Regions from separate parts of the Pseudomonas sp. GW821-FHT09E04 genome, predicted to be linked through region 1. Evidence: riboswitches for the same ligand, from Rfam matches in the RefSeq annotation. Region 1 holds a riboswitch; each other region holds the start of a gene.
The links. Region 1 has a riboswitch for cobalamin ahead of cobW (cobalamin biosynthesis protein CobW). Riboswitches for the same ligand answer to the same signal wherever they lie in the genome.
Positions count from the first base shown of each region.

Region 1 (3,953 bases):
GGATTGAGTCCGGCAGCCTGCAACCGTTGGCAGAACACGTCGATAAACGCCGTGTTGGCCGCTTGCAAATGCGAGCGATAAAACAACACCGCCGCGACCGGTTGACCGGGCAGCCAATCGGTTTGCCAGTCGCTCAGTGCGGCGGTGTTTTTGTTTGGGTGGTAAATCGCCGTGCGCGGCAGCGTTTGCGGCTCGCCCCACACGTAATCCCGCGCCAGCCAGCGATTGGCCAGACAGCGGAAGAAGTCCAGCGCATTGCCCATGCCGCCCTGACGCAGGAACTGCCAGAGCCGGTCACGATCCTCGGCGCCCACGGTGCTCAAGTCGCTGAGCTCCGGGTCGGGACGGTCATCGCCCGGCACCAGAATCACCTGCACGCCACGCTCGGACAACTCGACCAGCCGCTCGACGCCATAACGCCAATAAGCGATGCCGCCATGCAGCGAAATCAGAATGACCTTGGCGTGGCGCAGCACTTCGTCAACGTAGAGGTCGACCGACGCATGGTTCTGCACCTGCATCGGGTTGGCCAGCCGCACGCTCGGGTAATCTTCGGGCAGCTGCTGCGCGGCTTCGGCGAGCAGCGCAAGGCTGGAGTCGCCGCTGCACAGGATCACCAGCTCGGCGGGGGTTTGTCCTAGATCGGCAATGTTGTCATCCGACACGAAACCGCCGGGCTGGGTCCTGAGCAGGTGCATGGCTTAAACGCTGAGCGCGGCGCGCAATTGCGCTTCGAGCTTGGCCGCGTCCAGTTCCTGGCCGATCAACACCAGACGCGTCACACGTGCCTCATCGGCGCCCCATTGACGGTCGAAATGCTTGTCGAAACGCGTGCCCACGCCCTGGATCAGCAAGCGCATCGGCTTGTTCGGGATCGCCGCGAAGCCTTTGACCCGCAGGATGCCGTGCTGAACCACCAGTTGCGTCAGCGCATCGAGCAACAGGCTTTCGTCGGCTTGCGGCAGTTCGATGGAGATCGAATCGAAAGCATCGTGATCGTGGTCGTCATGATCGTCATCGCCTTCACCGTGGTGGTGATCGTGATGGCTGTGGCGACTGTCGATGTGCTCTTCGGAACCGGCACCGAGGCCGATCAGCACGTCCAGCGGCAGACGGCCGTTGCTGGCTTCGATGATTTTCACCGCTGGCGGCAGCTCTTCGGCGACTTCCAGGCGTACGCGAGCGAGGTCTTCAGGGCTGGTCTGGTCGGCCTTGTTGAGGATCACCAGATCGGCGCTGGCCAGTTGGTCGGCGAACAGTTCGTGCAGTGGTGATTCGTGGTCCAGGTTCGGGTCGAGTTTGCGCTGGGCGTCAACCTGATCCGGGAACGCGGCGAAGGTGCCGGCGGCCACGGCCGGGCTGTCGACCACGGTGATCACCGCGTCAACGGTGCAGGCGCTACGGATTTCCGGCCACTGGAAGGCTTGCACCAGCGGTTTTGGCAGAGCCAGGCCCGAAGTTTCGATGAGGATGTGGTCGAGGTCACCGCGACGGGCCACCAGTTCGCGCATCACCGGGAAGAACTCTTCCTGAACCGTGCAGCACAGGCAGCCGTTGGCCAGTTCGTAGACGCGGCCGGTGGCTTCTTCTTCGGTGCAGCCGATGGTGCACTGCTTGAGGATTTCACCGTCGATGCCCAGCTCGCCAAACTCGTTGACGATCACCGCGATACGGCGGCCCTGAGCGTTGTCGAGCATGTGCCGCAGCAAGGTGGTTTTGCCCGAGCCGAGGAAGCCGGTGACGATGGTGACGGGGAGTTTGGCCAGTGTTTTCATCGGATGCCCTTTGGCAAGGTGGCGGGCATACGGGACGAGACCGGCAACACGGGTGCGTGCCTGGAGAGTTCGCCACCGGATCACCCCGCCCGGTTGAAAGTGAGAATCTGTGACGAGGCAGGTCTCCTGGCTGACGGTGTTCAGGCCTTGGCCCGGCGTTTACTGCGCCTTCCCGCTGGCTCTGGATTGAGCTGGCAGTGGCGTGGCAGCGAACAGCACCGTTCACAGTTGCGGGGGCAGCCGCGGCTTGGACCGCGTTCCCTTCTTAGCTTCGGCGTGGGCCGAAGAACCTCGAAAGCGCAAGGCTACGCAGGGTGTGGGGATGGGTCAATGGTTCGTGGAGTTTGGGAACGAGAGCATATCCGTTGCTTCGGGTGCTGCCGCTGGCGGTTTCGCTCTTACAGCGAGTCCCTTTTTCAAACGCCAAAAAGGAACCAAAAGGCTTTTGCCCCGGCGTACGGCACTTCGCTTAGGCTCAGTGTTCCCTCGCTACGGTGTCCATCAGGGGGCATCGCCTCCGGTTTGCTTCGCTGCACCTCCTCTCGATGTATGCGGCTTCGCCGCACGGCGCTACGCGCCTACCCCCTGATGAACACCTCTGCTCGGCCTGCCGAAGGGGCAAAAAATCAAAAGCCAGAGCCAGAGCAAAAGCCAGATCAAAAGCCCCTCACCACGATGAGCGTTAGCTCAAGTACCGCTTTTGATCGCAAGGCCCGTCGGCAGGCTGAGTGGAGGGATTGATCCGGGGGTGGGAGCGCAGCGACCGTTTGGCGAAGCCAAACACATCGAGAGGAGGTGCAGCGAAGCAAACCGTAGGCGATGCCCCCGGATCAATCCCGGAGCGAAGGAACCCGAGCCACAGCGAGGGCCGTACGTCAGGGTAAAGCCTTTTTGGTGGACCTGCCCCGGCACTCCGGGCGTTTGGAAAAAGTGACCCGCCGTAAGGGCGGAACCCTAAGTGGCCATAACCGCAGCAACGGATATGCCCACAAAAACGGATATGCCCACAAAATTGACTAAATTCCCCAACCCATGGTCTCCTACACAACTTGTTACGGGTGCCCTGCAAAGGGTGAAACGGGAAACCGGTGAATCATGTGCTTTACTCTAAAGCCATGTCAGTCCGGTGCTGCCCCCGCAACGGTAAGCGAGCGAAGCGTCAGATCCACTGTGCCCCCAGGCATGGGAAGGTGACGCTTGCAGGTCGGCAGACAGCCACCCCTCGTGAGCCCGGAGACCGGCCCGCAACACACAGTACGCATCTTGCGTCACTGAACATAACAAACCCGCGGTGGGCGGGCGCTGTTCGAACCTCTGCGTGCCCGACTCGCAGGGGTTTTCATGCGCACCGTTCACCCGCTGACACTCCAGAGGGAAGCGCCATGTCGATCATCAGCAGCACCGGCAGCAACACGGACAAAATCTCCAGCACCACCACCCTGAGCCAACGCCTGACCGCTGCGATCTTCGCGTCGATCCTGGGTGCCAGCCTGGTCTATTTCGCCGGTTTCTCGCACATCGAAGCGGTTCACAACGCCGCTCACGATACCCGCCACAGCGCCGCGTTCCCGTGCCACTGAGACCTGACGACATGATCAAGCGTATTGCGCAGACCGCAGGTTTCACCGGCCTTCTGGCCGCCCTGCTCCTGACGTTGCTGCAAAGCTTCTGGGTGTCGCCGCTGATTCTTCAGGCAGAGACCTTCGAGAAAGCCGAGCCGGTTGCCGCCGTTCACGAACACGCCGCCGGCACCGCCGCCCACACCCACGATGCCGAAGCCTGGGAGCCGGAAGACGGCTGGCAGCGCGTGGTTTCCACTACCGGCGGCAATCTGGTCGTGGCCGTGGGTTTCGCCCTGATGCTGGCCGGTCTGTACACCCTGCGTGCGCCGACCAAGACGTCGCAAGGCCTGCTCTGGGGTCTGGCGGGTTACGCGACTTTCGTGCTCGCACCGACACTGGGCCTGCCACCTGAGCTGCCGGGCACCGCCGCTGCAGACCTGGCGTCGCGCCAGATGTGGTGGATCGGCACTGCCGCGTCGACCGCTGTCGGCCTGGCGCTGATCGCGTTCGGTGGCAACTGGTTGCTGAAGATCCTCGGCGTGGCGATTCTCGCTGTGCCACACGTGATCGGCGCCCCGCAACCGGAAGTGCACTCGATGCTCGCGCCGGAAGCACT
Region 1 covers NZ_JBWKOR010000001.1:712,812-716,764, forward strand. The annotation lists gene cobN (cobaltochelatase subunit CobN) at 1-698, opposite strand, end outside; gene cobW (cobalamin biosynthesis protein CobW) at 702-1,775, opposite strand; cobalamin riboswitch at 1,875-2,084, opposite strand; cobalamin riboswitch at 2,815-3,035, shown strand; gene AC07N4_RS03230 (CbtB domain-containing protein) at 3,158-3,355, shown strand; gene AC07N4_RS03235 (CbtA family protein) at 3,367-3,953, shown strand, end outside.

Region 2 (3,953 bases), on a different contig from region 1:
GCTCGGCGCCTGATGTGCGGCTTCAAGCAATCGGCGCAGCAATTCAGGCTCGACCGTGCCGCCGCTGAAGTGGCGCATGTCGCGGCGTTCGGCGATGGCGCGGTAGACCGCTTCGCGCTCGGTTTCAGTGAATGCGTTGTCGGTCATGGCACCAACAGTGCGGCAATCGCCGACGGATTCGACGGGAAGTAAAAGTGCACGTACGAGGCGGTCATCCGCCCTTCCCGATACACCGCTTCGGCACCGCGCCCGCCATTGGGGCTGTGGCCACGGGCAATGGGTGTCAGTTCGGTGGTGGTCAGGGAATGGTGATAAGTGTGACCGCGCAGCAAGCCTTCCGGCAGTTCGACCTCTTGCAAGGCCAGCGCGGCCAGACGTTTCTGCATCACGGCATCGCCACTCAGCAGGCCGACCAAATCAGCGCGGGTGCCTTCGACATCGGTCAACGAATCCAGCAGATAGAGCATGCCGCCACATTCGGCGAGTAACGGTTTGCCGGCGGCGTGATGCGCGCGGATCGCTTTGAGCATGTCGGCGTTTTGCGACAAGGCCACGTGGTGCAGTTCCGGATAACCGCCGGGCAGGTACAAGCTGTCGGCCTCAGGCAATTGCGTATCGCGGATCGGCGAGAAGAAACTCAACTCCGCGCCCATCGCCCGCAACAGATCAAGGCTGGCGCCATAGGTGAAGGCAAACGCCTCGTCTCGGGCGACGGCAATCCGCACGCCGTCGAGCAGCCTTTCGGTATTCACGATTTCAGGTGCGGCGAATTCGACGGCCGGTGGCAGCGCTACCTCGCAAGTGCTGGCCAGCGCTTCGGCGGCGGCGTCGAGGCGCACATCGAGGTCATTGAGCTCGCTGGCCTGCACCAGGCCAAGATGGCGACTTGGCAGTTCGATCCCGGTTTCCCGGGACAACGCACCGTACCAGCGCAAACCTTCAGTGAGGCTGCCTTCGAGCAACTGTGCATGGCGCACGGTGCCGACGCGGTTGGCCAGCACGCCGGCGAACGGCAGGTCCGGCTGGTAGCGCGCCAGACCCAGCGCCAAGGCGCCGAAGGTCTGGGCCATGGCCGTGCCATCGATCACGCCGAGTACCGGCACGCCGAAATGCCGCGCCAGGTCGGCGCTCGACGGTGTGCCGTCGAACAAGCCCATCACGCCTTCGATCAGGATCAGATCGGCTTCAGCGGCGGCTTCCCACAACAGACGTCGACTTTCCTGCTCGCCGACCATCCACATGTCCAGTTGATAGACCGGCGCACCGCTGGCGCGCTCGAGGATCATCGGGTCGAGAAAGTCCGGGCCGCATTTGAATACGCGAACCTTGCGCCCCTGATTGCGGTGCAGACGGGCCAGCGCGGCGGTGACAGTGGTCTTGCCCTGGCCGGAGGCCGGCGCGGCGATCAATACCGCCGGGCAGTGACGTGGTTGATTCAAAGTTCGACGCCTTTCTGCGCTTTGATACCGGCCTGGAAGGCGTGTTTGATCATGCCCATTTCGGTGACGGTGTCGCCCATCTCGATCATTTCCGGCTTGGCAGCGCGGCCGGTGACGATCACATGCTGCATCGGCGGACGGGCCTGCAGATCGCTGAGCACCTGATCCAGATCGAGGTAGCCGTGCTTGAGGGCGATGTTCAGCTCATCGAGCACCACCAGACCGATCGACGGATCACGCAGCAGTTCGCGGGACACTTCCCATGCAGCTTCGGCAGCGGCGATGTCGCGCTGGCGATCCTGGGTTTCCCAAGTGAAGCCCTCGCCCATCACATGAAAACGTACCTGCTCGGGGAAGCGGCGGAAGAACAGTTCCTCCCCGGTGCTGTTGCGGCCCTTGATGAACTGCACCACGCCGCACTGCATGCCGTGGCCCATGGCGCGGGCGAGCATGCCGAACGCCGAGCTGCTTTTGCCTTTGCCATTGCCGGTCAGCACCAGCACCAGGCCGCATTCGTCTGGCGAATTGGCGATGCGCTCGTCGATCACGGCTTTTTTGCGCTGCATGCGCGCCAGGTGGCGCTCGTCGCGTTCGGGGGAATCAGTCATGGGGGAGCTCTCCGTTGAGGCTGGATAACGGCGGGCAGGCACAAGAATAGACGGCAACAAGCCTGGCATCGCCCACCGTGATGCCGCTGGATGGATCAGGCCGGTCTCCGGGCTCATGAGCGGCCTTGGCCTGGCTGCGCGCCTTCCCGCTTTGCAGCAGTGGCATTAGACGCAGCTTTTACTCATTTACCGTTGCGGGGGCAGCGCCGGGATCGTGATGGTTCTTCGCTTGAAGACCCGCCTCACCGGCTTCCCTGTTTCACTCTGTCGACAGCGGTCACAGAGCACCTGAAACAAGCCGCGAAGGTTAGAGGGTTGGGGGTGGAGCGTCAAATGAAGAGGCCCCCTGAAAGCGAATAACTGCCGTCGATCAATTATCTGACGCCAATCTTGTGCCACACTGTCAGCAGTGATATCAAAGAGCCATGCTTTTTGAATGCAGAGAGCACATCACAATAACAAGGGAGAGCACCATGCAAGGCATGATCATCAGCAATCCGCGGCTGGAATTCCTGCGCCCGGTGCTGGAACGCTGGTTTGACTGTATCGACCGCTACAACGCCGTGCGCGGCGACAACGACACGCCGTACTGGCACGACGAAAAAGCCAACCTCGGCCTGTTGTCCGCCGCCGCGTGGATGGCCGAACTGGTCACCCTGCGCGACACCGCCACCCGCAAGCAGAACGAGGAAGGCGAGCGCAATGCCCGCGCCGACCTGTTCCTGGCCGGCGCCGAAGATCGCGCCTACATCCAGGCGACGCAACGCTGGCCGCGCGTCAACAGCCTGAATCTGACCCAGGCCCTGGCCGATATCACCAGCGACGCCAAGCGCATCAGCTACGCCAGCGATCTCAAGCTCGGCTGCCTGTTCGTCGCCCCACAGAAAGCCCAGCACAGCGCCAGCCCCGAGGAACTGCAGGACATGGTCGACGACCTGCAAAAGGAACACACCTGCGCCGTCGCCTGGTATTTCCCCTACGCCTATCGCAAATTGCGCAGCGAGGCCGGCAACTACCACCCCGGCATTGCCGTGCTGTTCAAGGAGGCACGCGGCTGAGCGGTTGAACCATCGGGCTCGCGCACTTCTCTATGATTAGGAATGCATTCATAGGGAAGATCAGTAATGCGCAAGCCCCACCTCGTTTTCGTCATCGCACTCGCCGGAGGGCTCACCGCCTGTGGTGAATCCTCCAGCCTGCAAGTCTCGGACGGCACCGGCCCGTCTCCCAAACTGCCCGAACCGAACAAGACCCTGATCCCGACGGTGAACATCGCCCCGGCGATCGGCTGGCCGGCGGGTGCGAAACCAACGCCAGCCGCAGGCACCCAAGTGGCCGCATTCGCCGAAAACCTCGATCACCCGCGCTGGCTCTACGTGCTGCCCAATGGCGATGTGCTGGTGGCGGAAACCAATGCCCCGCCGAAACCGGACGATGGCAACGGGATACGTGGCTGGGTGACGAAGAAAATCATGGGCCGCGCCGGCGCCGGGGTTCCCAGCCCGAATCGCATCACCCTGTTGCGCGACGCTGATCACGATGGCGTGGCCGAAACCCGCACGGTATTTCTACAAAATCTGAATTCTCCGTTCGGTATGACCCTGGTCGGCAACGATCTGTACGTCGCCGACACCGACCGCTTGCTGCGCTTTCACTACGAACCCGGCGCAACCGAGATCAAGAACCAGCCGATCAAGGTCGTGGATCTGCCGGGCGGCCCGCTCAACCATCACTGGACCAAGAACGTCATCGCCAGCAAGGACGGCAGCAAGCTGTACGTCACCGTCGGCTCGAACAGTAACGTCGGCGAAAACGGCCTGGATCAGGAAGAAGGCCGCGCGGCAATCTGGGAAGTGGACCGTGCGACCGGCAATCACCGGATCTTCGCCTCGGGCATCCGCAATCC
Region 2 covers NZ_JBWKOR010000002.1:26,219-30,171, forward strand. The annotation lists gene bluB (5,6-dimethylbenzimidazole synthase) at 1-147, opposite strand, end outside; gene AC07N4_RS06365 (cobyrinic acid a,c-diamide synthase CobB) at 144-1,439, opposite strand; gene cobO (cob(I)yrinic acid a,c-diamide adenosyltransferase) at 1,436-2,047, opposite strand; cobalamin riboswitch at 2,129-2,354, opposite strand; gene AC07N4_RS06375 (hypothetical protein) at 2,521-3,105, shown strand; gene AC07N4_RS06380 (PQQ-dependent sugar dehydrogenase) at 3,172-3,953, shown strand, end outside.
Region 2: another riboswitch for cobalamin. It lies ahead of cobO (cob(I)yrinic acid a,c-diamide adenosyltransferase); the one in region 1 lies ahead of cobW (cobalamin biosynthesis protein CobW).

Region 3 (3,953 bases), 580 kb from region 1:
CACTTCGACCAGCCGTTGCGCATCCGCGTGGCTGCGCACGCCATACCAGCAGGTCTCCGGATACACCGTCATGACCGGCCCCAGGTTGCACGGGAATTGACAGTGCGTGCGGGTCAGCAAAACCCCGCCCGGTGTCTCGATGCGGTCATGCGCCAGCAAGTGCCGACGCAGGGTTTTCCATATCTGCAAGGCGCCGCGCTGGGTGCAGCGCGGGCCGGTGCAGAGGAATACGTGGCGGGCATGGGCGGGAACATGCGACCAGTCCGGGTGCGTGTCGACGCCGTCGATGGTTTTGATTTCAGCCATCAGAAACGGTACGTGTAGCGCACTTCGGAGGTGAACGGCCGTCCGAGGTTGTCGACGTTGTTCGAGCGGCTGGTGACGTAATCGCGGTCGAACAGGTTTTCCACCAGCAGGCTCAACCGGTGCTGGTGCGCGCCGTCCAGGTAGCGATAAGCGTCGGCGTCCACCACGGAGTAATGGCCGTACTCGACCTGTTTCGAGCTGATCACATCGCGAATGTAGCGGATCGCGCCGCCGGCCCCCCACATCCGGTCAACCGACTCGTAACCGATGCGCGAGCGGGCGAAGAAGCTCGGCACATCGTTCAGCGTCACCCCGGCGCGCGATTCGGTGAGGTTGCGAGTCATGTCCGCTTGCAGGCTCCATTGCTCGTTGAGCGCCAGTTTCGCGTCCGCCTCGAAACCGCGCATCTGGATCCGCCCCTGGCCGTTGACCCATTGGATGTCGTCGAGGGTGATCAGGTCGTCGATCTTGCGTTTGAACAGGGTGACGCTGGCGCTGAACTCGCGATCGAGCAGCAAGCCCTTATAGTCGAGACCCAGTTCGGCATTGCGACTTTTCTCGGGTTTCAGGTTGCGGTTGCCCAACTCGTCACCCGGTTCGTTGACGAACAGTTGCTCGGCGTTCGGCAGTTTGTAGGCGGTGCCGTACTGGCCGCGCAGTGCCCAGTGTTCATTGAGGTCATACAGCGAAGTGAGCATGCCGACCGTGGCGCTGTCGCCGCCGCTCATGGCTTCGTGACGAATGCCGATGCTCGGGTGCCAGTCGGGCAGGGCGTCGATCTGCGGGCGCAACTGGGTGTACAGCGCGTGGGCTTCGGCCTTGTCATTGTCGATGATCAGCACATCGTCCTGACCTTTGAACCACTGGTTGTCCGTACCGAACACCAGCACATGGCCGCCGGGCAATTCAGCTTTGCCTTCGGCCTGCACGCCCCAGTCGGTGAAGCCCCAGTAGTCGTTGTGGTTGATGGTTCTGGTGCCGCCATTGGCGGTGTTGTTGATGCGCGTGTAGCGGGTGTCCCAGTCGTTGATGTGGCCTTTGACGAAATAGCTCAGGCGCTCGTTGATGTTCTGTTCGAAGGTCGCCGTGGCGATCTGCTGGACGCGGTCGTTGGTGGTCTTGTGGTTGTCGACCGGGCGGGCGAAGTCGAGGTTGGCGTCGGCGTATTGGTAGAACAGCTCCATGCGCGCGTCGTCGCCAAAGGACTGAATCGCCTTGCCGCCGAAGGTGGTGACTTCGTAGGCGCGCTTCTTTTCGCTGTCGTTCTTGATGTCGCGATTGCGAAACGGCTGATAGCCGTCCGAGACGTTATGACTGACGTAGGCCAGCAAGCCCAGGTCGCCGAAACCGTTGGTGAAGATGTTCTCGACCCGCGCATCCTCGGTGGTGCCACCGAAGGTATCCACGCCCATGTTCACTTCGCCGGAGGCTTTGCGAGTCTGCGGGCTGCGGGTGACGATGTTGATCACGCCGGACACGGCCTGAGTGCCGAACAGCAGGCTCTGCCCGCCCTTGAGCACTTCGATGCGTTCGATGGCGTTGGCCGGCAGGGTGTCCAGATACAGGCCGCCGTACAGGCGATTGTTCAGGCGCACGCCGTCGAGCAGGATCAGCGTGTCATCGTTGCGCCCGCCCAGCTGGGAATAGGTGCCGTAGTCGAACGGGCCGTTTTTCGGCGCGACATACAGGCCGGGAATGAACATCTGCATGACGCGGCTGACATCGGCGCTGGGGCCGGCGCGCTCGATCTGCTCGCGGGTGACGATCTCGACCTTGCTGCCGAATTGCGCCATGTCGGCCACGGTCGTGGACTCCACGGACGGTGCGGAAACGATTTGCTGAGTGAGTTCGAGCGGCGCGTCGTCCGCCAGCAACAGGGGGCTGAACAGACAGCCAAGCAACAGGGATGGAGCCGGAGTGTTGAAAGGTCGAATCATTATCTTCTCGAAAGGATCTTCGCAGAAGAGCATGCAGGAGAAGGCATCGCGCACACGCCGACACCGGCCCATGCCCGCCCACCGCAGGATTTTGCCAAACAGAATTTCAGGCCGGTCTCCGGGCTTGCGCGTATGGATGCTTTCACCTTCCCATGGCCGTCTGGCCACAGTGGTGTGTCGAAAGCATCACGCGCCTACCGTTGCGGGGGCAGCACCGGACTTGTTCGAAAAGAACGTACCGGTTTCCCGTTTCACCCCATGCACGGCGGCATGGGACACCTGAAACAGGGCGGCATCTGAACATTCGGATGACCGCTCGTCAACTTCGTTGAAGGATGTAAAGCTCCTGCGACGCAGGCGCGAGATTGCGGCAAACCCTGATAATTGAATCACTGAAGTTCTGGTTCTAGTGAACGTTCGAGAGCATAAACACCGAGATAATCCCCGCGCCGAGTACAAACATCATTATGAAGATAATGTTCAGTTTGAGCCGGTTTGAACTTTCGAGTTTATTGAGCCTGACGACCAGGTCGTCCACTTGGGCCGAAGTTGCCAGTCCCTTTACCGCATTGGCCAGCGCTTGCGGGGAGATGGAGTTGTCCGGTTTATTTTCCATAGGGTGGGTTTTTAATCGAATTTCACCCTTCACCTTGGCCAGTCTGAGGGCAACCGCGACCACCAGAAGAGGTGTTGCCATTAATTGAAGGAGTTTCAGGTACCGTTCGTAGACGTAGGCAGCGTATTGCGTTTTGTGTAATGCCTGAGCCTGTTCCTCGTAATCGGCGTAGGCCCGTTTGAAGCGCTTCACTTGTTCAACGATCAGCGGATCGGAAAATCTTTCAGCCTCTGGAAAAACGCTGTCGTAATTCATGAAAACGTTTCTGTCTACTTTAGTGTCCACGCGGTTTACAGGACGAATTTTTTGAAACAGATCACAGGCGCTAGCGAGCTGCTGGGCTGATTCGCGCTCCAGTACGTCGTCTTTTTTCACTGAAATTGGCAAGCAGATTCTGGCATCGCTTAACTCGTCTGCTGCGATATTCAGGGACTGGGCAGAAAGCTGACCAAAGGTTTCTTCCACTCTCAGGTTTGAAAGCTTTGAGTCCAGGCCAACCTGGATAAATTGAAATATGAGGCCCATCGAGCCCGCGATGATCCAGGCGTAATCAACTCTTTTCCAACCAATGTCATTCAGCCGGCTTGGCAATAAACGGCTTTGCCAAACGAACAACCCGCAAAAACAAATAAACAGACCCAGAATTCCGAGAATGGCGTAAGCCGAATACTCGAACATTTCTTTGATCAAAGATAACTCCATGTCGTGCTCTTTTTTCAGTGAAATATCAATTGGTTTCGCGGGCGCTTCAGACAGCCGTCACGTGCGCCTTGCCTTGTTGTACAAACCGCTCGATCAACCACCGCGCCGCCGGCCCCGGTGGCACATCGGTACGGTAGATCGCATCGAAGGTGTATTGCCCGCTGGTGTACTCCGACAAATCCAGCTGTACCAGTCGGCCGCTGTCCAGATCCTCCTGAATCATCGGCTTCGGCATATTCCCCCAGCCGATGCCCTCGCGCAGCAACATGTGTTTGGCACCCAGGTCCGCCAGGCGCCAGGTGCGGTTGCTCAGCACGGCGAACTCCCTGTCTTTGGTCAGGCGTGAGCGATCGGACAGCACCAGTTGCGTATGCTCACGTCCGGCACCGGGA
Region 3 covers NZ_JBWKOR010000001.1:133,287-137,239, forward strand. The annotation lists gene AC07N4_RS00685 ((2Fe-2S) ferredoxin domain-containing protein) at 1-306, opposite strand, end outside; gene AC07N4_RS00690 (TonB-dependent receptor plug domain-containing protein) at 306-2,243, opposite strand; cobalamin riboswitch at 2,336-2,541, opposite strand; gene AC07N4_RS00695 (hypothetical protein) at 2,650-3,561, opposite strand; gene AC07N4_RS00700 (LysR family transcriptional regulator) at 3,608-3,953, opposite strand, start outside.
Region 3: another riboswitch for cobalamin. It lies ahead of AC07N4_RS00690 (TonB-dependent receptor plug domain-containing protein); the one in region 1 lies ahead of cobW (cobalamin biosynthesis protein CobW).